2 regions of the Methylobacterium sp. Leaf102 genome follow, and region 2 is predicted to be linked to the other one. Evidence: predicted binding sites of a transcription regulator. Region 2 holds the regulator's gene; the other holds the start of a gene.
The links. Region 2 encodes HrcA, which represses chaperone genes, less so after heat shock. Its sites were predicted from a motif close to GTTAGCACTCNCNNNNNGNGAGTGCTAAC; they were not measured.
Positions count from the first base shown of each region.

Region 1 (11,187 bases), on a different contig from region 2:
CAAGCCGGTTGCCGAGGCCGGGCACCCGCGCCACCAGGGGGCGGAACGGGCTCCCGAGCTTGGCGCCGAGCAAAGCCAGTCGGAAACGGTTGGGATAGGGCAGCACGAAGGCCAGCACCGCCCGGAGCGCCCGGTCCCCGAAGGGACGGGTGTAGGTTTCCTCGATATGCGCGCGGGCGTGATCGACGAGGTGCATGTAGTGCACACCCGAGGGGCAGGTCGTCATGCAGGACAGGCACGACAGGCAGCGGTCGATGTGCTTGACCACCTCCGGCACGGCGGGCTTGTTGCCCTCCAGCATGTCTTTGATGAGGTAGATGCGGCCGCGCGGACTGTCGAGCTCGTCGCCCAGCAGCAGGTAGGTCGGGCAGGTGGCGGTGCAGAAACCGCAATGGACGCAGGTCCGCAGGATCTTTTCCGAGGCCGCCATGGCGGGATCGGCGAGCTGCGTCAGGCTGAAACTGGTCTGCACGGCGTGTTCCTGAATCCACCCATCGCGGTGCCGCTTCACACCATCGGCATGGCGGCCCCGTCGTCTTCGCCCGTACCTTAGAGCGGAACGGAGGGTCTGCCGAGCCTTTGGAATCGCTCCAAACACTGGCAGGCCGGTTTTTGATAGCCGGAACCCAAGGCCGATGCCTGCGGGTAAGAATGTCGCGGCGACGTCAGATCTCCGCGTACATCCGGCCCGGATTGAACACGCCCATTGGGTCGTGCGCCGCCTTGAGACCCGCCGTGATCCGCATCAGCGGCTCGGACAGGGGCTCGAACACCGGCACGGCGGCGCGCACGGCGTCGGGCGCGCGTACCAGGGTGGCGTGGCCGCCCTGCGCCTTCACCGCCGCCCGCACGGTCGCGGCCCCGGCATCGCCCTCGGCCGCGGTCGCGAGCCAGATCAGGCCGCCGCCCCAATCGTAGAACCACCGCGCGTCGCGCTCCGCCGCGATGGCGGCTGCCAGGGCGGGGCCGCAGGTCGGGGCGGTGGAGAGACGCCAGATGGCGGCATCCGCCGGCTCGGCCAGGGGGGCGGCGTCGCGGATACCGGTCCACAGGGCGGTGCCGGTGTCGCCCTCGACGATCTCGGGCGCACCGAAGCGCTTGAGCAGCTTCGTCAGTTCACCGAGCCGATAGGCGACCGAATCCGAAAACCCCTCGACCCGCATGGCGGTGCGGGCTTCGGGGCCGCCGATACCGGCCGGCAGGTGGGCGGCGCCGGTGAGCTCGAACGGCGAGCCGAGGGCGGCCGAGAGGGCGGCGACGGCCCGGTCATCGTCGAGGCCTGCGAACACCAGGGTCGACACTCGCTCCTGCACCGGCAGCACCTTGAAGGTGACCTCCGTGAGCAGCCCGAGGGTGCCCCAGGCGCCGGCCACGAGCTTCACGAGATCGAGGCCGGTGACGTTCTTCATCACCCGACCGCCGGACTTGATGATCTCGCCGCGTCCGTTGACGAAGCGCACGCCGATGAGGCTGTCGCGGGCCGCCCCGGCATTGATCCGGCGGGGGCCGGAATTGTTCGTGGATGCCACCGCGCCGAAGCTTGGCGTGCCGTGCGTCCCCAACAGGCCGCGATGGTCCATGGGCTCGAAGGGCAGCATCTGGCCGCGCCCGGCGAGCAGGGCCTGCACCTCGGCGAGCGGTGTGCCGGCGAGCGCCGAGACCACCATCTCGGCCGGTTCGTAGAGGGTGATGCCCGACAATCCGGCGGTGGACAGCGTCGCCTCGTCCTCGGATGCGGGATTCCCGGCCGGGCGGCCGATCCCGGCCTTGGTGCCGCCGCCGACGAGGCGCAGGCGCTCCGTCCGGTCGGCGGCCGCGCGGACGATGTCCGCCGCCGCATCCGCGTCGTGAGGCTCGTATGACCGCATTGTTTCCCGCCCTGGCCGGGCGGCGCGCCCGGTCCGTCTTCGTGTTTTGTGCTCCGATCCTAATGAGAATCGTTCGCGATTGCATCCGGTCCGGTGCGTCCGGTTCCCGCTTTCGACGGTCCTGCGCGCCGCGCCGCCAAGCGGGCTGCGATGAGGGTGCGCAGGCCGGCGATGTCCAGGACCCAGGTGAACCCTCCGACGACGAGGAAGCCGAGGGGCAGGCTGACCGCGAGGGCCCGCACGGGCTCGAGATGGCGCAGGGGTACGAGGCACAGGGCCATGGCCGCACAGGCGATACCGGCCATCAGGAGATCGCGCCACGGCAGGCGCAGGCGCTCCGGCCCCGTGAGCGCCCGGAGCGCCAGGAACCCGGTGGCGGCGGCGAGACCCGCCGTCTGCGCCGCCGCGATGCCTTCCGGTCCCATGAGCGGCGGCAGCAGCCACAGGCCGAGGGCGTCGACGGCGAGGCCCACCAGGGCGGCGGCGATCACCGGCAGGGTCCTGCGGCGGATCTGGAAGATCGGATTGAGGGCGAAGTTCATCATCGCGAGGCAGAAGAAGCCCGGGATCATCAGCCCGGCATAGCTCGCGAATGGGCCGCGATAGGCCTCCGGCACCACCAGGGCCTGGAGGGCGGGAAGGATCGCCCAGAACCCGACGGCGCAGGGCAGCAGCAGGGCGACCACCACGCCGACGTTGCGCCCGACCTGGGCCTCGGCGGCCGCGCGGCCCTCCTCCTCCTCGACGCGCACGGCGAGCTGGAACAGCAGGAGGTCGAGGGCGGTGCCCAGCGTGCCGATGCTGCGCGTGGTGACGTCGGCCGCGAGGGCGAAGTAGCCGGCCTCGGCCAGCCCGGCCTGGGCCGCGATGGTGCCGCGATTGAGGAACGGCAGCAGCTGATAGATGGCGTTGGCGGCGATCAAGGGCAGGCCGTAGGCGAGGAACAGCCGCCAGGTCTCGGCGAGGCGCACGCGCAGGCGCGGGCTCACGGGATCGCGCATGGGCCGCCATAGGATCGCGGCGGCGAGGAACTGGCTCAGGCCCGCCGCGGCGAGCACCCAGGCCGGCTGGGGCAGGAGCCACGCCGTGCCGGCCATGAGCACGAAGGCCAAGGCGTTCTTGATCGCCACCAGCCGGAAGTAGAGGCCACCGTCGAAGCGGGCGCGGGCGAGCGCCGCGTGGTAGTCGAACACTCCGATCCCGAGGGCGGCCACGCCCGCGCCCGCCGTGATGGCCGCGCGGCTCTCGGGCCCCGCCTCCACGCCGAATCCGGCGCAGACCAGGGCGGCGGCGAGGAGCCCGGCGCCGAGTACGACGTAGGCCCGGTCGAGACCCTGGCGGATCCACGGCTCCTGATCGCGGACGCGGGCCGAGTAGAACCGCGTCGCCGACAGGCGCAGCCATTCGAACAGCACCGTGTTGGCCACGATGGCGCCGGCGGTGGCCAGCGCGAACAGACCGAAATCCGCCGGGCCCAGCAGCTTCGCGATGAGCAGGCCGAGCACGAAGTTCAGCCCGGCGTTGAGGACGAAGGCGCAGATCACGGCCATGGCGGGAACGGGCAGCCTTGCGCCGAGCGGGGCGCTCGCGCCTTTGGCTGGACCCTAAGCGGAGGTGCGCAAAGAATCCGTCAACCGCCCGGCGTGACGATCCTCAGAACCACCCCCGCATGCGGAAGAACACGATCGGCACGAGGGCGCTGAGAACCACGAGGGCGAGGCCGTAGGGATATCCGTAGGCCCAATCGAGTTCGGGCATGTGCTTGAAATTCATGCCGTAGAGTGAGGTCACGAGGGTCGGCGGAATGCCCACGACCGAGACCACGGTCAGCACCCGGAAGGTGTTGTTCTGCTCCATGTTGATGAGGCCGAGGGTGGCGTCGAGGAGGAACTGGACGTTCTCCGATTGACGGATCTCGAACTCGTCGAGGGAGGCGATGTCCCGTCGCACGGCCTCGAAGCGCGGCACCTGCTCGGCGCCGAGCAGGTGCTCGCACTCGTTTGCGACGAAGGGGACGATGCGTTCGAGACCCAGCAGGCTGGACCGGATCTTGCCGAGCGCCTTGCCGCGCCGGCCGATGCCGCGCAGGATCCGGCGGAGCGCCAGATCGCGCCGTCGCGGCGTCTGGGTCTTGAGCTTGTCGTCGCTGGCGGGCGCGCCGCCCCGCACGTCGAAGTCGAAGATCCGGGTCGAGAGGGCATCGAGATCGGCGCCCATGTCCTCCAGGGAATCGGCGAGGCTGTCGACCAACTCCTCCATGAGCAGGAGGAAGATCTCCGTGCTCGTGGTGGACGGGCCGTCGCCCTCGGCGATGCGCTTCTTCACCTCCGCGAACGCGCGCAGATCGTGGAACCGCACGGTTACGAGGTGGTCCTTGGTCAGGACGAACCCCAGGGGCTTCAACAACGAATCGACCTTGTCGAAGGTGATCATCGGCGTCGACAGCGAGAAGCCGTTCTTGAGACGCCGCAGCCGGCTCGAATTCTCCACCTCGCTGAGGGCTTTTCGCGATGGGACGCGGATGCCCGTCGCGTCCTCGATGCGCTGCGCCTCCTCGGCACTCGGGTCGTCGAGGTCGATCCACACCGTGGCGGCAGGCATCGGTCCGGCGCCGTCGGTGGCGGGGGACCCGACCGCACCCTGTGGTCCATGAAGGCTGATCATCGGGGATGATTGGTCCGTGGCGGAGCGGATCGGGAGAGAATTGCCGTCGCGCAACCGTCGCGCCGACCTGCGACAGTCTTGACTCACGCAAGGCATGCGCCTACCTCCGCGGCATCGTTGGCACTCACCGATCGAGAGTGCTAACGGCCTGGGTTGAGCGCGCTGCCGCGCCGCATCAACGCCATCCATGAATTTAGAGCAAGAGGGCAGCTCATGAAGTTCCGTCCGCTGCACGACCGTGTCGTCGTTCGCCGTATCGAAGGCGAAGAGAAGACCAAGGGGGGCATCATCATCCCCGACACCGCCAAGGAGAAGCCGCAAGAGGGCGAGATCGTCGCCGTCGGCCCCGGCGCCCGCGACGAGGCCGGCCGCATCAATCCCCTCGACGTCAAGGCCGGCGATCGCGTGCTGTTCGGCAAGTGGTCCGGCACCGAGGTCAAGATCGACGGTCAAGATCTCCTGATCATGAAGGAATCCGACATCATGGGCGTCGTCGCCTGAACGGTGATCTGCCCTCTTCCTTCGTCCCCCTACCCGAGCCCTTTGAGCGCGCTTCTACTCTGAGCGCCTCGGGGCTTCCCACCGCATGAGGATTTGAACATGGCAGCGAAAGAAGTCCGTTTCGGCTCCGACGCCCGCGAGAAGATGCTGCGCGGCGTCGATATCCTGGCCGACGCAGTGAAGGTGACCCTCGGCCCCAAGGGTCGTAACGTCGTCATCGAGAAGAGCTTCGGCGCTCCCCGCATCACCAAGGACGGCGTCACCGTCGCCAAGGAGATCGAGCTCGCCGACAAGTTCGAGAACATGGGCGCCCAGATGGTGCGCGAAGTGGCCTCGAAGACCAACGACATCGCGGGCGACGGCACCACCACCGCCACCGTCCTGGCCCAGGCCATCGTCCGTGAAGGCGCCAAGTACGTCGCCGCCGGCATGAACCCGATGGACCTGAAGCGCGGCATCGACCTCGCCACCACCGCCGCCGTGAAGGACATCACGGGCCGCGCCAAGAAGGTCGCCTCGTCCGAGGAAGTCGCCCAGGTCGGCACCATCTCGGCCAATGGCGACAAGGAAATCGGCGAGATGATCGCCCACGCCATGCAGAAGGTCGGCAACGAGGGTGTCATCACCGTCGAGGAGGCCAAGACAGCCGAGACCGAGCTCGACGTCGTCGAGGGCATGCAGTTCGACCGCGGCTACCTCTCCCCGTACTTCATCACGAACGCGGAGAAGATGGTCGCCGAGCTCGAGGACCCCTACATCCTCATCCACGAGAAGAAGCTCTCGTCGCTCCAGGCGATGCTGCCGGTTCTCGAGGCCGTGGTGCAGACGGGCAAGCCCCTCGTCATCATCGCCGAGGACATCGAGGGCGAGGCGCTCGCCACCCTCGTGGTGAACAAGCTGCGCGGCGGCCTCAAGGTCGCGGCTGTCAAGGCTCCGGGCTTCGGCGATCGCCGCAAGGCCATGCTCGAGGACATCGCGATCCTGACCCAGGGTCAGATGATCGCCGAGGACCTCGGCATCAAGCTCGAGAACGTCACCCTGCCGATGCTCGGCCGCGCCAAGCGCATCCGCATCGAGAAGGAGACCACCACGATCATCGACGGTCTCGGCGAGAAGTCGGACATCGAGGCCCGCGTCGCCCAGATCAAGGCGCAGATCGAGGAGACCACCTCGGACTACGACCGTGAGAAGCTCCAGGAGCGTCTGGCCAAGCTCGCCGGCGGCGTCGCGGTCATCCGCGTCGGCGGCGCGACCGAGGTCGAGGTCAAGGAGAAGAAGGACCGCGTCGACGACGCGCTCAACGCCACCCGCGCTGCGGTGGAAGAGGGCATCGTCCCGGGCGGCGGCACCGCCCTCCTCCGCGCCCGCGAGGCCGTCCGCGCCCTCAAGAGCGACAACCCGGACGTCCAGGCCGGCATCAAGATCGTGCTGAAGGCCCTCGAGGCGCCGATCCGTCAGATCGCCGCCAACTCCGGCGTCGAAGGCTCCATCGTCGTCGGCAAGATCACCGACAACACCTCTTCGATCACCTACGGCTTCAACGCCCAGACCGAAGAGTACGTGGACATGATCCAGGCCGGCATCGTCGACCCGGCCAAGGTCGTGCGGACCGCCCTGCAGGATGCCTCCTCCATCGCCGGCCTGCTGGTGACCACGGAAGCCATGATCGCCGATGCTCCGAAGAAGGACAGCGCCGGCGGCGGTATGCCGGGCGGCGGCGGCATGGGCGGCGGCATGGGCGGCATGGACTTCTAAAAGTCCGAGCGTCTTGAGCCGAACTTGATAGAGGGGGTCGCCGAGAGGCGGCCCCTTTTTCGTGGCCGAGAGCGTGGGACACGCCCTCGGCAGTCTCGGGCGTCGCCACTCCGCGTCCACGCCGGGAGCATGGCGATCGCGGGGCGACGTCGGCTGTCGTATCGCCGATCCCCCCTACCCATGAAAATGGCCCGGATCGCCCTGAAGCGGTCCGAGCCAGGAAGACGATGTCCGATGCGACCGGTGTCCGGCCGCCCGGGTTTCAGCGCCCAAAGATGCCCTTCAGGAACTGCGCCGTCCGGTTGCGCTTCTTCTTGCGCTCGAGTTCGGCCGCGTCCTTGACCCAGGCGACCTGTACCACCCGGCGTTCGCCCTCGAACGGCTCGTGGCCGTGCCAGGAATTGTCGGACCGCAGGAAGGCGAACATCGTGCCCATGGTGGGCGGCACCTCGACGGCGAAGGGTTCGTAGTTCCGGCCGTCGTAGAGCACCCGCAGGCGCCCGGCGGCGGGCGCGTCCCAGGCATCGTTCATGTAGATCAGCATCGTCATCACCTTCGACGGCCCGTCGGTGTGGATCGATCCGTATTTCGGCTGGCTCTTCTTCATGATGGTGGTGAGGCGCGGGCACGAGACGAGGTCGATACCGAACTTCTCGCCCATGATGCGGGAGAACTCGTCGCTCTCCAATTCGTCGATGAGCGCCTTGAACCGGCCCTTGAGCGCCACCTCGTCCACGGTGAGGTAACCCGGCTTGGCAATCGCCGGGAAGTCCTGCCGGATTTCGTCGATGGCCGCGCGGTCGAGGACGTCGTTGCCGAGGAAGAACGTGTAGGGCTCGCGCGACACGGGCGCGGCGCGCACGGCTTCGAGGTTGAGGATCGAAAGTCCCGACATGGCTGCCTCTGTACCCGTTCCGTCCGATGATCGGCGCGCGCTCCGGCGCAACAGCGGTGGATAGAGCGCCCGATTGCGGCAACCGGACGGCAAGACGGGGCGCGGCCCTTTTCGCGCCCGGCGGAAACTGCCATGCTTGGGCTCAGCAAATCACCGGAACGGCGCCCCGCCATCGTGACGAGATGTTTCGCCCTCGCCCTCTGCGTCGTCCTGGCGACGCCGGCGAGCGCCCAGACCACCGGGACGACCGCCCGCATGGCCTGCGCCGACGCCATGGCGCTGGTGAAGCGCCAGGGGGCGATCCTCCTCGACACCGGTAACCAGACCTTCCAGCGCTTCGTGCGCGACCGCAGCTTCTGCGAGCTCTCGGAGATCGCCGACCTGCGCTTCATGCCGACCCGCGACAACCCGGAATGCCCCATCGGCTATCGCTGCCGCGAGCCGGGCTACGGCGACTGGGATTGGCAATAGAACACGCGGGCCAGGATTTTCGTCCGCTCAGGCACCCGTCCGGCCACGATCTCGCCACGACCCGCCGTCACTCCCGGGCTCCGGCATGCCGCGGAAGCGGTGCCTCGACGATCAGCACGGGGAGAAGACGCACGTGGCCGTATTGAGGACGGGCCTCGGCCTGCAAGCCGCCGTGACGGCGCTGTTCGCCCTCGTCCTGCTGGCATTTCCCGGCGACGCCGCACCGCCCCTCTACGTGTCCCTGAGCGGGCTCGCCATGGCGGGCATCCTGCTCGCCTCCGGCAAGATCTCGGCCTACCTGAAGATCTTCATCTCGGTCTACGGCGTCGGCTATCTCCTGTTCTCCGGGGCCAAGCTGCTGGCGGCCTTGGGCGCGCTGCCCCCGACGCTCGCCGCCCTGCTGCCGCCGGCCTTCGCCGCCACGGGTGCCGTGGTGTTCGCCGCCATCGTGCTCGGCATCTCGCACCTGAAGCCGATTCGGGCGATCACCCTCATTGCCGATCCCTACTTCGCGAACCGTGACGAGCCGACCCGCGAGATCGGCCTGTTCCGCTGGTTCGGCCGGACGGAGGGCAAGATCGGTCAGCGCCTCGTCGCGCTGTCGATCTTCGTCAGCTTCGCCGATGTCGCCCTGACCTTGCGGTTCAACTTCTGGTACCGCGATCTCTACAACGCGATCCAGGAATACAATCTCGACGTTTTCTGGTACCAGATCCTGTGGGTCTTCGTGCCCCTCGCGATCCTCAACGTCTGCATCGGCATGTTCGACCTGTTCGTCGACCAGTCCCTGCACATCCGCTGGCGCACGTGGCTGACCCGGAGCTTCTACCAGCGCTGGCTCGGGGACGGCACGCATTACCGCATTCCCTTCACGGACGAGCACGCCGACAACCCGGATCAGCGCATCCAGGCCGACGTCAACGCCTTCATCTCGCAGACGGCGAGCCTGTCGATCCGGCTGCTGTCGCAGGCGGCCCAGCTCGTCTCGTTCATGGTCATCCTGTGGACCCTGTCGCGGGATTTCGTGCTGCCGTTCACCGACACGGTGGTGCCGGGCTTCCTCGTCTGGGCCGTGATCACCTACGCGGTCGTCGGCACCTGGCTCGCCCACCTCATCGGCCGCCCGCTCATCGGCCTCGATTTCCGCCAGGAGCGGGTGGAGGCGGATTTCCGGTTCTCGCTCGCCCGCAGCCGCATCTACGGCGAGCAGATCGCGCTCCTGCGCGGCGAGCGCGCCGAGACCGTGCGCCTCCGGTCGCTGTTCGACGAGATCATCGCGAACTACGTGCAGATCATCTTCCGGCGCATCAAGCTCATCGCCTTCTCGTTCGGCTATTCCCAGGCGAGCACCATGGTGCCGCTCGTCATCGCCGCACCCTCGTACTTCGCGAAGAAGCTCAGCTTCGGCGCCCTGCAGCAGACCGTGAACGCCTTCAGCAACGTGCAGTCGTCGCTGTCGTTCTTCATCAGCGCCTACACCACCATCGCGGCCTACAAGGCCAACACCAACCGCCTGTCGTCGTTCAAGCGGGCGATGACCAAGGCCGAGGCCATGGCGGGCGCCGGCTACGGTCTGGCCCAGTCCGACGCCTCGGGCCGCGACGTCACTGCCGAGAACATCACCCTCGCCCTGCCGGACGGCCGCGAGATCGTCAGTGCCGATCGGTTCACCCTCACGCGGGGCGGCGCCACCCTGGTCACCGGTCCGTCGGGCTCCGGCAAGTCGACCCTGTTCCGGGCCATCGCCGGCATCTGGCCGTTCGGCAAGGGGCGCATCGCGGTGCCGCCGGGTCAGTCGGCCCTGGTGCTGCCGCAGCGGCCCTACATTCCGCTCGGTACCCTGCGGGGCGCAGTGGTCTATCCGGCCACCACCGACCAGTTCTCGGACGAGGCGATCCGCGAGGCCCTGGTGGCGGCGCAGCTGCCGCAGCTGGCCGACCGCCTCGACGAGGTCGATGCCTGGGACCAGCGCCTTTCGGGCGGCGAGCAGCAGCGCCTGGCCATCGCCCGCGCGGTGCTGGCGAAACCCCAGTGGCTGTTCCTCGACGAGTCCACCGCCGCCCTCGACGAGCCGAGCGAGGCCGCCCTGTACCGCATGCTGCGCGAGCGCCTCCCGGAGACCACCATCGTCTCCATCGGCCACCGCTCGACCCTGCACGTCCTGCACGACCGGCGCATCGACATGAAGCCCGGCCCCGACGGACGCTTCGTACCGACGCCCGTGGCGGCCGGGTAAGTCGAACCTACCGCAGGAAACTCACGGCGATGGGCGCGAGCATCGCCGTGAGGAAGGCGTTGAGCCCAAGCGCGATGCCCGCGAAGGCGCCCGCAACCACATCGACCTGGAAGGCGCGGGCCGTGCCGACGCCGTGGGCGGCGAGGCCGGCCGCGAAGCCCCGCGCCCGCATGTCGCGGATGCGCAGGATGTTCATGAGGGGCGTGACCAGGATGCCCCCCGTCATGCCGGTGAGCATGACGATGACGGCGGCGAGCGTCGGATCGCCGCCGAGGGTCTGGGCGATACCCATTGCGACGCCGGTGGTTACGGATTTCGGCGCCAGGGACACGATGACGTCGCGCGGCACCCCGAGGAGATGCCCGAGGGTGAGGGCCGACGACAGGGCGACCACGGAGCCGACGACGAGGGCGGCCAGCATCGGCGCGAGCGCCCGCAGGACCGTGGCGCGGTACTCGTAGAGCGGGAACGCCAGTGCGACGGTGGCCGGCCCGAGGAGGAAATGCACGAACTGCGCGCCCTCGAAGTACGACGCGTAGGGCGTGCGCGTCACCTCCAGCACCGCGGCCGTGATCGCGATGGCGACCAGCACCGGGTTCGCCAGCGGGTGGCGGTTCGTCGCCGTGGCGATCCGGTCGGCGACCGCGTAGGCGACCAGGGTCACGGTGAGCCACAGGAGCGGGGTGCGCGACAGGTAGACCCAGACGGCGAAATCGCCGGTCATGCCCCCTCGCCCGCGCGCAGCCAGCGCGACACGGCGACGAAGGTGAGGGCCGTCGCCGCGAGCGTCGTCACGG
Region 1 is NZ_LMMX01000040.1:92,614-103,800, forward strand. Features, by position in the region: gene ASF27_RS20220 (heterodisulfide reductase-related iron-sulfur binding cluster) at 1-472, opposite strand, end outside; gene ASF27_RS20225 (FAD-binding protein) at 666-1,868, opposite strand; gene ASF27_RS20230 (lipopolysaccharide biosynthesis protein) at 1,928-3,418, opposite strand; gene ASF27_RS20235 (magnesium transporter CorA family protein) at 3,522-4,532, opposite strand; gene groES (co-chaperone GroES) at 4,746-5,033, shown strand; gene groL (chaperonin GroEL) at 5,133-6,788, shown strand; gene ASF27_RS20250 (2OG-Fe(II) oxygenase) at 7,051-7,683, opposite strand; gene ASF27_RS20255 (hypothetical protein) at 7,816-8,154, shown strand; gene ASF27_RS20260 (ABC transporter ATP-binding protein/permease) at 8,288-10,390, shown strand; gene ASF27_RS20265 (LrgB family protein) at 10,398-11,114, opposite strand; gene ASF27_RS20270 (CidA/LrgA family protein) at 11,111-11,187, opposite strand, start outside.
Region 1: groES (co-chaperone GroES) is a predicted target of HrcA. The motif match lies at 4,649-4,677, and genes of this name have one in related genera.

Region 2 (11,187 bases):
CCCGAAGCCAGCTCCCACACGGGTTTATACTAACATAGATTAGCTCATCATTCGAATACGAAGGTTGCCTTTGCGCTATACAGTATCCGTTGACACGAAATCCAGCACATCAATGTAGTTATCGGCAATCGAGGTCGATTTACGCAGCGATTCTCGCGCAAGGACCCGTGTTCTACAACTAAATCTGAAGCTGTTTGTCGAGGATTTTGATAAGCAAATATTCCTTCACCGCAAAAAGAGAAAAATACCGCCACCAAGCCATAGGATCGATCCATTGAATTCAATTAAATTCTGACATCGAAAATTTCATTGTCGGATGCGCCACGGAACCAAGTAACCGATGGGAATTCGTAAAAAATTCCTTGCCAAATCATCCGCACGACGCTTACAAATCATTGCCAACCGCCAAGTCTCCATCCCTTTGGGCTGAAAGACATTCGCCAGCCCTCTCGGTCCAGGGGTGACAATGCTCGCGTCGCACGAACTGGGAATGCTTTCCAACGAGCCGAATGCTGGTCCTTCGCCGGACAGCAGATCGGACCAGGGCGTCGAGAGGCAGATCGAACAGCGCGGCTCCGTATCGCAGCCCCGCCCCTCGGCCGGGCGGGCCTACCGGGCCATCTTGCTCGCGGCGGACGGACGGATCGCGACGCTCTCCCGGCTCGACGCCCAGGACGATGCGGAAGCCCTCGTCCGGGCGGCCGGGATGGTCGATGGACATGCCGTCGAGTTGTGGGACGGCAGCCGCTTCATCGCGCATTTCCCGTCGGTGGATTAGCAGGCGGGCCGGCATACGAAGGCCGGCGCGTCGAAGGGCGGCTGCGCGAGTGGAAAGCCCCTTCGATCGCCCCAACGCTTGGCCCTGCGCGACGTCGGCCGGGCGCCAAGCTCCGGAACTCGCTCCGGCCGCATCCGCACGGGGCTCGATCCGCCGGATCGGGCACGATGCGCGGCGCGCTCCGCTCGACCATGCCCGGCCCCAGCAACGCAGAAGGGGCTGGCCTGAGCCAACCCCTTGCAAACGTTAGGCAATTCTATGGTACCACCGCCCCGGCTCGAACGGGGGACCCCCAGATCCACAATCTGGTGCTCTAACCAACTGAGCTACGGCGGCACTGAGGGGGCTGTATCGCGAGCCGAAGCGCTTTTCAAGCGCCGGCTGCGCATCGGGGCGAGGAGAATGTGTGGAGAGGGCCGCCGAGGCACCGCGCGGGAAACCGATCGACGCCCGGGCGTGGCCCTCTTAAACCGGAGCCATTCCCCTCGATCGACCCGTTCGGCCCCCCGCGATGATGACGCCACGCCCCATCCTCACCCGTGTGCCGGCCCGGGCTCGCCTGTTGGCCCGGGCTCGCCTGCTGGCGAAAGTCCCCGCACGCGCGCGTGCGGCGGTGCGGGGCAGCGAGATCGGTCTCGTCGCCCTGGCGGGCCTCGCCGGCTGCGTCGCGGGCGCGGCGGTGGCCGCCATGCAGGGGGCGACGCAGGTCCTGCGCGCGTGGCTCTACGGCCTGCCGCCCGGAATGCGTCTGAGCGCGAGCCACGACGTGCCGGCCCTGACCCTGCTCCTCGTCCCGGCGGCGGGCGGCCTCGTGCTCGGCCTCCTCGCCCATACCATTGCCCGGGCCATCGCCCGGCGGCACCGACGGCGCCCGCACGCAGTCGTCGATCCCATCGAGGCCAATGCGCTCCACGGCGGGCGGATGTCGGTACGCGGCTCGGGGCTCGTCGCCCTGCAGAACATGATCTCGAACGGGTCGGGGGCCTCCGTCGGCCTCGAAGCCGGCTATACCCAGATCTGCGCCAGCCTCGCGGCACGCTTCGGAGCGTCGTTCGAGCTGCGCCGGAGCGACCAGCGCACCCTCGTCGGCTGCGGGGCGGCCGCCGCCATCGCGGCAGCCTTCGGGGCGCCGCTCACGGGGGCGTTCTACGCCTTCGAACTCATCATCGGCACCTACGCCATCGCCACCCTGACGCCCGTGGTGGTGGCGGCCCTGTGCGGCAGCGTCGTCGCCCGCGCCCTGGTGGACCAACCGGCGCTGGTCACCGTCGACGGCCTCGACGCCCTCACCAGCACGGTGATCACCGGCGCCGACACCGTGCCGGTCCTGGGCCTCGGCCTCGTCTGCGCCGGCCTCGGCATCGTGATCATGCGCGGCGTCGCCCTGGTGGAGGCCGGCATCCGTGCGAGCCGGATCCCCGCCCCGCTGGCCCCCGCCCTCGGTGGGCTCTGCGTCGGCGCCCTGGCGGTCGCGGTCTCGCCGCAGGTTCTCTCGGGCGGGCACGGGGCCCTGCACCTGCATCTCGGCGCGCACGGGGCGGGCATGGGTCTCGGGGGCCTCGCGCTCCTGTTCGCCGCCAAGGCGACGGCGTCGGCCCTCTCCATCGGCGCGGGGTTTCGCGGCGGCCTGTTTTTCGCCTCGCTGTTCCTCGGGGCGCTCGTCGGGGAGATCTTTTCGGGGGCGATGCCCGGCTTGGCCGCCTTCGCGCCGACGCCGCTCGCCTACGCGGTGATCGGCATGAGCGCGCTCGCCGTCGCGGTCATCGGCGGCCCGCTCACCATGACGTTCCTGGCCCTGGAACTGACGGGCAGCTTCCCCATCACCGGCCTCGTCCTCGTGGCGGTGATCGCCTCCTCGCTCGCCGTGCGAAAAACCTTCGGCTACTCCTTCGCCACCTGGCGCTTCCACCTGCGCGGCGAGAGCATCCGCAGCGCCCACGACGTCGGCTGGATCCGCACCCTGACCGTGGACACCCTGATGCGCCGCGAGGTCGCCACCGTGCCGGTCTCCCTACCGCTGACGGTCTTTCTCGCGGACCATCCCCTCGGATCGCCCTCGCGGGTCGTGGCGGTGGACGGCGAAGGTCGCTACGCCGGCATCGTCCGGGTGCCGGAGGCCCACGCCGCCGCCCGGGACGCCGATGGCCCGCCCCCCGGCCTCGCCGACCTCCTGCGCCACGCCGACGACGTCCTGACGCCCGGCATGAACGCCAAGGCCGCGGCCGCCGCCTTCGACCGCACGGAGAGCGAGGCGCTCGCCGTCGTCGACGGGCCGGAGACCCGCCGCGTCGTCGGCCTCCTCACCGAAAGCCACACCCTCAAGCGCTACGCCGAAGAACTCGATCGGCAGCGCCGGGCGATGCTGGGCGAGACGGCGTGAGCGCCACGGCGCCCACGCCCGCCCGAGGTCAGGCGTGGACCACGCGCCCCTTCGCCCCCAAGGCCTCCTCGACGGTGCCGTCGCCGTCGAGATAACCGTGACGTTTGGGGTTCGGCATGATCAGCGAGGCCACGAAGGCGATCCCGAGCATCACGGTGACGTACCAGAAGAACGAACTCTCCGAGCCGATCTGCTTCAGGTAGAGCGCCACCATCTCGGCGGTGCCGCCGAACAGGGAATTGGCGATGGCGTAGGACAGGCCCACGCCCAGCGCCCGCACCTGGGTCGGAAACAGCTCCGCCTTCACGATACCGGAGATGCCCGTGTAGAAGCTGATCACGGTCAAGCCGATCATGATCAGGGCGAAGGACAGGACCGGGTTGGTGGTGCTGCCGATGGTGGTCATCAGGGGCACCACCATGAGGGTGCCGAGTCCGCTGTAGAGCAGCATGTTGGCCTTGCGGCCGATCTTGTCCGAGAGCCAGCCGAAGAACGGCTGGATGATCATGTAGACCAGCAGCGCGGCGGTGGAGATCTGCGAAGCGGTAATCTTGTCGATATGCGCCGTGTTGAACAGGTACTTCGGCATGTAGGTGGTGAAGGTGTAGAAGCTCAGGGAGCCGCCGGCCGTGTAGGCCAGCACCACGCAGAACGCGCGCCAATGCTTGAACAGGGCCGCGAAGGTGCCGGATTCCTTCGAGCTCATGTCCGCCTTGGTGGCGGTCTCGGTCAGCGACGAGCGCAGGTACAGGGCGACCACGGCGGCGAGCGCCCCGATCACGAAGGGAATGCGCCAGCCCCAGGCGGTGAGCTGCTGGGCGGTGAGCACGCTCTGCAGGACGATCAGCACGAGGGAGGCCAGGAGCTGGCCGCCGATGAGGGTGACGTACTGGAACGAGGCGAAGAACCCGCGCCGGCCCTTGATGGCGATCTCGCTCATGTAGGTGGCGCTGGTGCCGTACTCGCCGCCCACCGACAGGCCCTGGATCATCCGGGCCAGGAGCAGCAGGGCCGGGGCGAGGTGGCCGACGCTCGCGTAGGTCGGCAGCACGGCGATCATCAGCGAACCGGCGCACATCATCAGCACCGAAATCATCATCGAGGTCTTGCGGCCGAGGCGGTCGGCGAGGCGCCCGAACAGCCACCCGCCGATGGGCCGCATGAAGAAGCCGACGGCGAAGACGGCCGCCGATTTCAGGAGCTGACTGGTGTCGTCGCCCTCGGGGAAGAACACCGGCGCGAAGTACAGGGCGAAGAAGGCGTAGCAGTAGAAGTCGAACCACTCGACGAGGTTGCCCGACGAGGATGCGACGATGGCCTTGATCCGGCGGCGGTTGTCCGCCGCCTCGTCGAGCCTCGGCGTCATGATTCCGGCACCGTCCGACATGCGCGTCTCCCCCTGTTTTATTTGGGATGTTGTTGAATTGGCTCATTATTTTTTTAGCATGGTCCCGCCCGGGCCTGCTGTGCGGCGACGTTAAGCTCCGCGGAAAAATTCGCAAGAGCACCGGCGGATGCCAAAATGACCGCAGGCAACGCGGCCGTGGAAGATCTGCGCTCAAGCTTTCATTCGGCCTCTCGCGCCCAAACGAAAGTCCCCGCGCAAGTCGATCCGGGGAAAATGCGGAACGGTTTCTGGGACGTCCTCGTTGCGGCTGCGCATCGGCGCCGAACGGCGCTGTCCATCGACGGGGCGGGAAACAAAACCATGAGCAAACTCTTTCGGAGCACGGTCGCGGCCGCGGCCCTGGTCATCGGCGCGACGGCGGCCTTCGGTCAGGGCGGCCCGGGTGGCGGCGCGGCCGGCGGTGGGGCCGGTGGTGGCGGCGCCGGCATCGGTGCGGGCGGCGGAGCCGGGGGTGGCGCAGGGGGCGGACGCGGCGGTGCCGGCGGCCCGGGCGCCGGTGCGGCGGGTGCCGCCGGTGCCGAGCGTGGCGGCCCGGCCGGAGGAGGCGCGGGTGTGGGCGGCGGTGCCGGCGAGCGCGGTGGTGCTGCCGAGCGGGGCGGTGCTGCCGAGCGCGGCAGCCCGGCGGGCGGCCCGAACCGGGGCACGGAAGACGGCCGCGCCGGACGTGGCGAGGGCCGGACCGACCGCGACGGTCAGCCAGATCGCGGCGCTGCGACCGATCGCGGCGAGCGGGGTGACCGCGACGGTCGAGGCGACCGGGACGGCAAGGCCGACCGGGATGGTAGGACGGACCGGGACGGCAAGGCCGATCGCGGGAATCGCGATGGCCGGGGTGATCGCGGCGATCGCGGCGATCGCGGCGACCGGGGCGATCGCGGCGACCGGGGCGATCGCGGAGCACGAGGAGATCGCGGGGATCGGGGCGCGGTCCGGGGCGCCTATGGCCGCCTCGGCGCGCCGCAGCGCACGGAGTTCCGCCAGAGCGTGATCCGGCGCGGCATTCCGCGTCTCGCCGCCGGCGCCTTCGCGCTCACCGTCGGCACGGCCATCGCCCGCAGCTACACCCTCTACGACCTGCCGCCGGACATCGTCCGCATCGCGCCGGAATACGAGGATTACCGCTACGTGCTGGTGGACGACGACATCGTCATCGTCGATCCCGACACCTACGAGATCGTCGACGTGATCCGCGGCTGAGCGGCTTCATCTGGAAGACGGGGAGGGCGCGGCCGCGAGGCGGCGCCTTTTCTCGTTCAAGCGCTTGCTCTCGTCCCAGCGCTTGCTCTCGTCTCAGCGCTTGCTGCGGTCGAGCAGCCCCGAGACGACGCGGGCGGTGTAATCCACCATCGGGACGATCCGGGCGTAGTTGAGCCGCGTCGGCCCGATCACCCCCACGACGCCGACGATCTTCTGGGCCCCATCGCGAAAGGGTGCGGCGATCATCGAGGAGCCCGACAGGGAGAACAGCTTGTTCTCCGAGCCGATGAAGATGCGGACCCCCTCGCCGCCTTCGGCCCGGGACAGGAGTTCGATGACGTCCTTCTGGGTCTCGAGGTCGTTGAACAGCAGGCGGATGCGCTCGAGATCCTCGACGGCCCGCAGGTCGTCCAGGAGATTGGCCTGACCGCGCACGATGAGCTGGCGCGCGTCGGACGGGCCGACGGAGACGGCGAGGCCGGCATCGACGAGGCGCTCGGTGATGACGTCGAGTTCGCGCTTCATCGCCTGGCGGCCGGATTCGATCTCGGCCCGCAGGGTCCCGAGTGTGCGCCCCTGGAGGCGGGCGTTGAGGTAGTTCGAGGCCTCCTGCAGGGCGCTCGCGGGCAGGCCGGGCGGCAGGTCGAGGAGGCGGTTCTCCACCGAGCCGTCGTCGGAGACGAGGACCACCAGGGCACGGGCCGGGTCGAGGCGCACGAACTCGATGTGCTTCAGGTGCACGTTGGTCTTCGTGGTCAGCACCACGCCGGCACCGCGCGAGATGCCCGACAGCAGGGTCGAGGCCTCGGCCAGCGCGCTCTCGAAGGTGTGGCCGGAGGCCGCCGCCCGCATCTGCGCCTCGATCCGCGCCTGCTCGTCCTGGCCGACATCGCCGAGTTCGAGCATGGCATCGACGAAGAAACGCAGGCCCTGCTCCGTCGGCAGCCGTCCGGCGGAGGCATGGGGCGCGAAGATGAGCCCGGAATGCTCCAGATCCGCCATCACGTTGCGGATGGAGGCCGGCGACAGGGTCATGGGCAGGATGCGCGCGAGGTTGCGCGATCCCATCGGCTCGCCGGTGGTGAGGTAGCTCTCCACGATCTGCCGGAAAATCTCGCGCGCCCGCTCGTTGGGCGCGGCGAGGACATGCATCGGCTGGGATGCGGAGAAGGGGCGGGCGGGCTCGGTCACGACGGTTTTCCTGGGCCACGATTGTGTCCGCGCGGGGGCCCTCGCACAAGGCGGCGGCGCGCGTCCGCATCGGAACGCGGGCTGCGGCGGGACAGGGCACGCTTCATCCGCCCTTCAGGAACGATGGGCCAAAAGAAAAACCGCGCTTCGATGAAGCCGTCCGGGCCCATCGTGCGTTCCACACCGCTCACCTGTCCGGCCAAGCTCGAAGTCCGTGTAAGGCCGGCCCCGCGTGGCGTCAGGAGTCCCATATGCGCAACACATCCCGTTCCGGTCTGATCCGGTCCTTGGCCATCGTGCTGGCCATGATCGGCGCCATGTTCGTCGCCGCGCCCCAAGGCGCCCAGGCGGCCCCCGCCATGGTCTCGACGGAGGTCGCCGGCCCGGCCGCCGCCCTCACGGAGGTCCAGTACGGCGGCTATGGCCGTCATCACCGTCATCACCACCGCCATTACGGCCACCGCCGCCACTTCGGCCATCATTTCGGCCATCACCGGGGTCGCCATTACGGCCGTCACTTCGGTCATCACCGCGGTCACCACCACGGCTACGGCCGTCGTCACTTCTACTGAGAGACGTTCGGAGGGGCGCCCGGTGGGCGCCCTTTTCGGTCGGGGCGTTGCCGCAGCCGCGCCCGGCGCCTAAGAGCCGCGTCCTGACACTCAACCGGGAGAGCGGCGATGCGGCCCTCGAAGCGCGCCAACGACGATCTGCGCACCGTCACCCTCGAGCGCGCCGTGGCCCGCTACGCCGAGGGGTCCTGCCTCGTCACCTTCGGCGAGACCAAGGTGCTGTGCACCGCCTCCCTGGAAGAGCGCGGGCCGCCCTGGCTGCGCGGCTCCGGCAAGGGCTGGATCACGGCCGAGTATTCCATGCTGCCGCGCGCCACCCACGAGCGCACCCGGCGCGAAGTGAATTCGGGGAAGCCGTCGGGCCGCACCCAGGAGATCCAGCGCCTCATCGGCCGGAGTCTCAGGGCCGTCACCAACCTGCCGGCCATGGGTGAGCGCCAGATCACCGTCGATTGCGACGTGATCCAGGCCGATGGCGGCACCCGCACGGCCGCCATCACGGGCGCCTGGGTGGCGCTGCACGATTGTTTCGCCTGGATGCGCGCCCGCTCGATCATCTCCGTCGATCCCCTGCGCGATCACGTGGCGGCGGTGTCCTGCGGCATCGTCAAGGGCGTGCCCGTGCTCGACCTCGACTACGCCGAGGATTCGGGGGCGGAGACCGACGCCAACTTCGTGGTCACCGGCTCGGGCGGCCTCGTCGAGGTCCAGGGCACCGCCGAGGGCAAGCCGTTCTCGGAAGAGGAGCTCATGGCGCTCCTGCGCCTGGCCAAGGGCGGCACCGAGCGCCTCGTCGCTCTCCAGAAAGACACCATCGCGCGCGAACCCGCCGACAAGCGCGTCACGGACAAGAAGGCCTCCGCATGAGCCAGCACCGCATCCTCTCGGGCCGGGTCGTCGTCGCGACCCACAATGCCGGCAAGCTCGTGGAGATGCGCGAATTGCTGGCGCCCTTCGGGATCGCGGCGGTCTCGGCCGGCGAGCTCGGCCTGCCCGAACCGGACGAGACCGGCACCATGTTCTCGGAGAATGCCGCCATCAAGGCGCACGCGGCGGCCCAGGCCTCCGGCCTGCCGGCCTTCGCCGACGATTCCGGCCTGTGCGTGAACGCCCTCGACGGGGCGCCGGGCCTGTTCTCCGCCCGCTGGGCCGGGGAGTCGAAGGATTTCGGCGGCGCCATGGCGCGGGTCGCGGCCGAGATGGAGAAGCGTGGCGACACCACGCGGCGGGCGCACTTCGTCTCCGCCCTCGTCGTCGCCTGGCCCGACGGCCACACCGAGACCTTCGAGGGCCGGGTGTTCGGGCAGATCGTGTCCCCGCGCGGCACCAGCGGATTCGGTTACGATCCCCTGTTCCTGCCCGACGGCCACGACCGGACGTTCGGGGAGATTTCTTCGGAAGAAAAGCACGGCGTCGATTGGCAAACGGGCGACGCCCTTTCCCACCGGGCGCGGGCCTTCGTGCTCCTGGCCCGGGCCTGCCTGCGGCGGCCAATCTAAGCCTGCCTGCGGCGCCCGGCCTGAGGGGGCGGCCGGAGCCGCCGGCACCCTAGAGTATTTTCCATGATCCTCCGATCACGGAAAATTCGCTAACTTATTGTTTGGTCGCATTTTCTTCACGCGAGCCGGTATCCACCTCGCTTGAAAATGCTCAGCGGCTCGCCAAGCCGTAGCGACGCCCGTTCAGGGGCGGTCCGTCCTGGCCGTTGCCGGCCACCACCACGAGGCGCTGGACCTCGCCGCGGAGATACGCCTGCAGGAAGCGGTTGTAATCGCGAAAGACCACGCAGCCGTTGGACGCGCCGCTCGGTCCGAGCATGTAGGTGTGGGCGAGGAGGCCGACGCGGCCGTGGATCGCGGCGGGGCCGCCCACGGGGTTGAGGCGGATCGCCCGCACCCCGTGGAACAGGGCCTCGCGCTCGCGCAGATCGTAGGTGCCGGGCGGCGTCGCGCCCCGCATGGTGAGATGCACGTTGCGCGGGTTGTCCTGGCTCGGTCCGAGGCCCGAATGCGCCTCCAGCACCTCGCCATTGGGCAGGGTCACCCGCCCGGCGGTGATGTCGTAGATCGCGATGCCGCCGCCCGCCACCGGGGCGGGCCCCGGAACCAGGCGCTGGCGCGACGGGACCGCCTCCGACGCACCGTCCACGGAGGCGTAGGCCGTGGGGGCCGGGGCATCGCCGAAGATGCGATCGAACAGGGAGGGTTCCTCGACGCCCGCCGCCCGGAACACGCTCTGGGTCGAGGGCAGGGCGGGACGCCGGGCGAGGCGCGCGGTGACGGCGACGGGCGCGCGCCGGAACTCGGCCGGGCGCGGGACCGGCAACGGTATCGGCAGCGGCACCGACAGGGCGACCTGCTCGGGGCGTGGCAGGGTAGCGGCGACGGGCGTGGAGCGCGCCGGGGTCGCGGCCATCTGCACCGCCGAAGGGGCGGCCTCGGGCGGGGCGGCCTCGGGCGGGGCATCGGCGGCGGCGACCCGGACGTCGACGGCCGGCGCCGGCTCGGCCCGTTGGAAGCCCGAAGCCAGGGGCCCCAGGGAGAGGGGACCGGTGAGGAGGGTGGCGCCGATGGCGGGCGTGGGATCGAGCATCCAGGCGTAGTCGGCGGGCAGCGGCCGGGCGGCGGCCGTCTCGGACGCCGCTGCGACGCTCGCCGGTACCGCTGCGACGCTCATCGGCGCCGCGTCGATCCCGCCGCCGAGGCGGGCTCCGGCGAGGCCGAGGGCGCCCACCGAAACGGCGAGCAGCACGCGGTTGCGGCGGCGGCGACGCTCCTGCCGGGGAGAGCGGTGCGAGCGGAGCGCGACATAGGTCATGGGGACTCGAACTCGATACGCATGTCCCGTTCGGGCAGCCCGCGCCGAGCCCTGTCCGCGCGGGTGCACCGCGCGGACCTGACACGAAATCGGGAGTCACCGTGAAGGGAACGATTTACCGTAAGTGTCCGTGAGTAAGCACGGGCTTGGTTAATCTCGCCTGAAGCGCATCAGCGTATTCGCGCAGGAAAACCGGCCGCGTTGGTTCAGTTCGACACAGGCGGGGGCATCCGGCGGCGGCACGCGGCGGCGCATCCGGAAAAAAGGTCGGGATTGCCAAACGCGCGGCGCGCGCGCACATCGCGGCCATGACCGAACCGACAGGCCCGGACCATCCGACCCGCGACGCGGGCTTCGGGGTCTACGTCCATTGGCCCTTCTGCGCCGCGAAGTGCCCGTACTGCGATTTCAACAGCCACGTGCGCCACGCGCCCGTGGACGAGGTCCGCTACCTCGCGGCCTTCCGGGCCGAGATCGCCCACATGGCCGCGCGGACGCCCGGCCGCACCGTGTCCAGCGTGTTCCTCGGCGGCGGCACGCCCTCCCTGATGCGGCCCGCCACCGTGGCGGGGCTGCTCGATGCCGTCGCGGGCGCGTGGGCCGTCGCGCCTGACGTCGAGATCACCCTGGAGGCCAACCCGACGAGCGTCGAGGCGGAGCGGTTTCGCGGCTACCGGGCGGCGGGCGTCAACCGGGTGTCGCTCGGCGTCCAGGCCATGGACGATGCCGCCCTGAAGGCCCTGGGCCGGCTCCACACCGCGCAGGAAGCCATGGCGGCGGTGCGGGTCGCGGCGACGCATTTCGAGCGCTACTCCTTCGACCTCATCTATGCCCGGCCCGACCA
Region 2 is NZ_LMMX01000034.1:313,292-324,478, reverse strand. Features, by position in the region: gene ASF27_RS16045 (hypothetical protein) at 491-778, shown strand; tRNA gene ASF27_RS16040 (tRNA-His) at 1,038-1,114, opposite strand; gene ASF27_RS16035 (chloride channel protein) at 1,293-3,158, shown strand; gene ASF27_RS16030 (MFS family transporter) at 3,187-4,545, opposite strand; gene ASF27_RS16025 (DUF1236 domain-containing protein) at 4,867-5,763, shown strand; gene hrcA (heat-inducible transcriptional repressor HrcA) at 5,857-6,915, opposite strand; gene ASF27_RS22400 (hypothetical protein) at 7,206-7,526, shown strand; gene rph (ribonuclease PH) at 7,635-8,393, shown strand; gene rdgB (RdgB/HAM1 family non-canonical purine NTP pyrophosphatase) at 8,390-9,025, shown strand; gene ASF27_RS16000 (DUF2778 domain-containing protein) at 9,177-10,343, opposite strand; gene hemW (radical SAM family heme chaperone HemW) at 10,652-11,187, shown strand, end outside.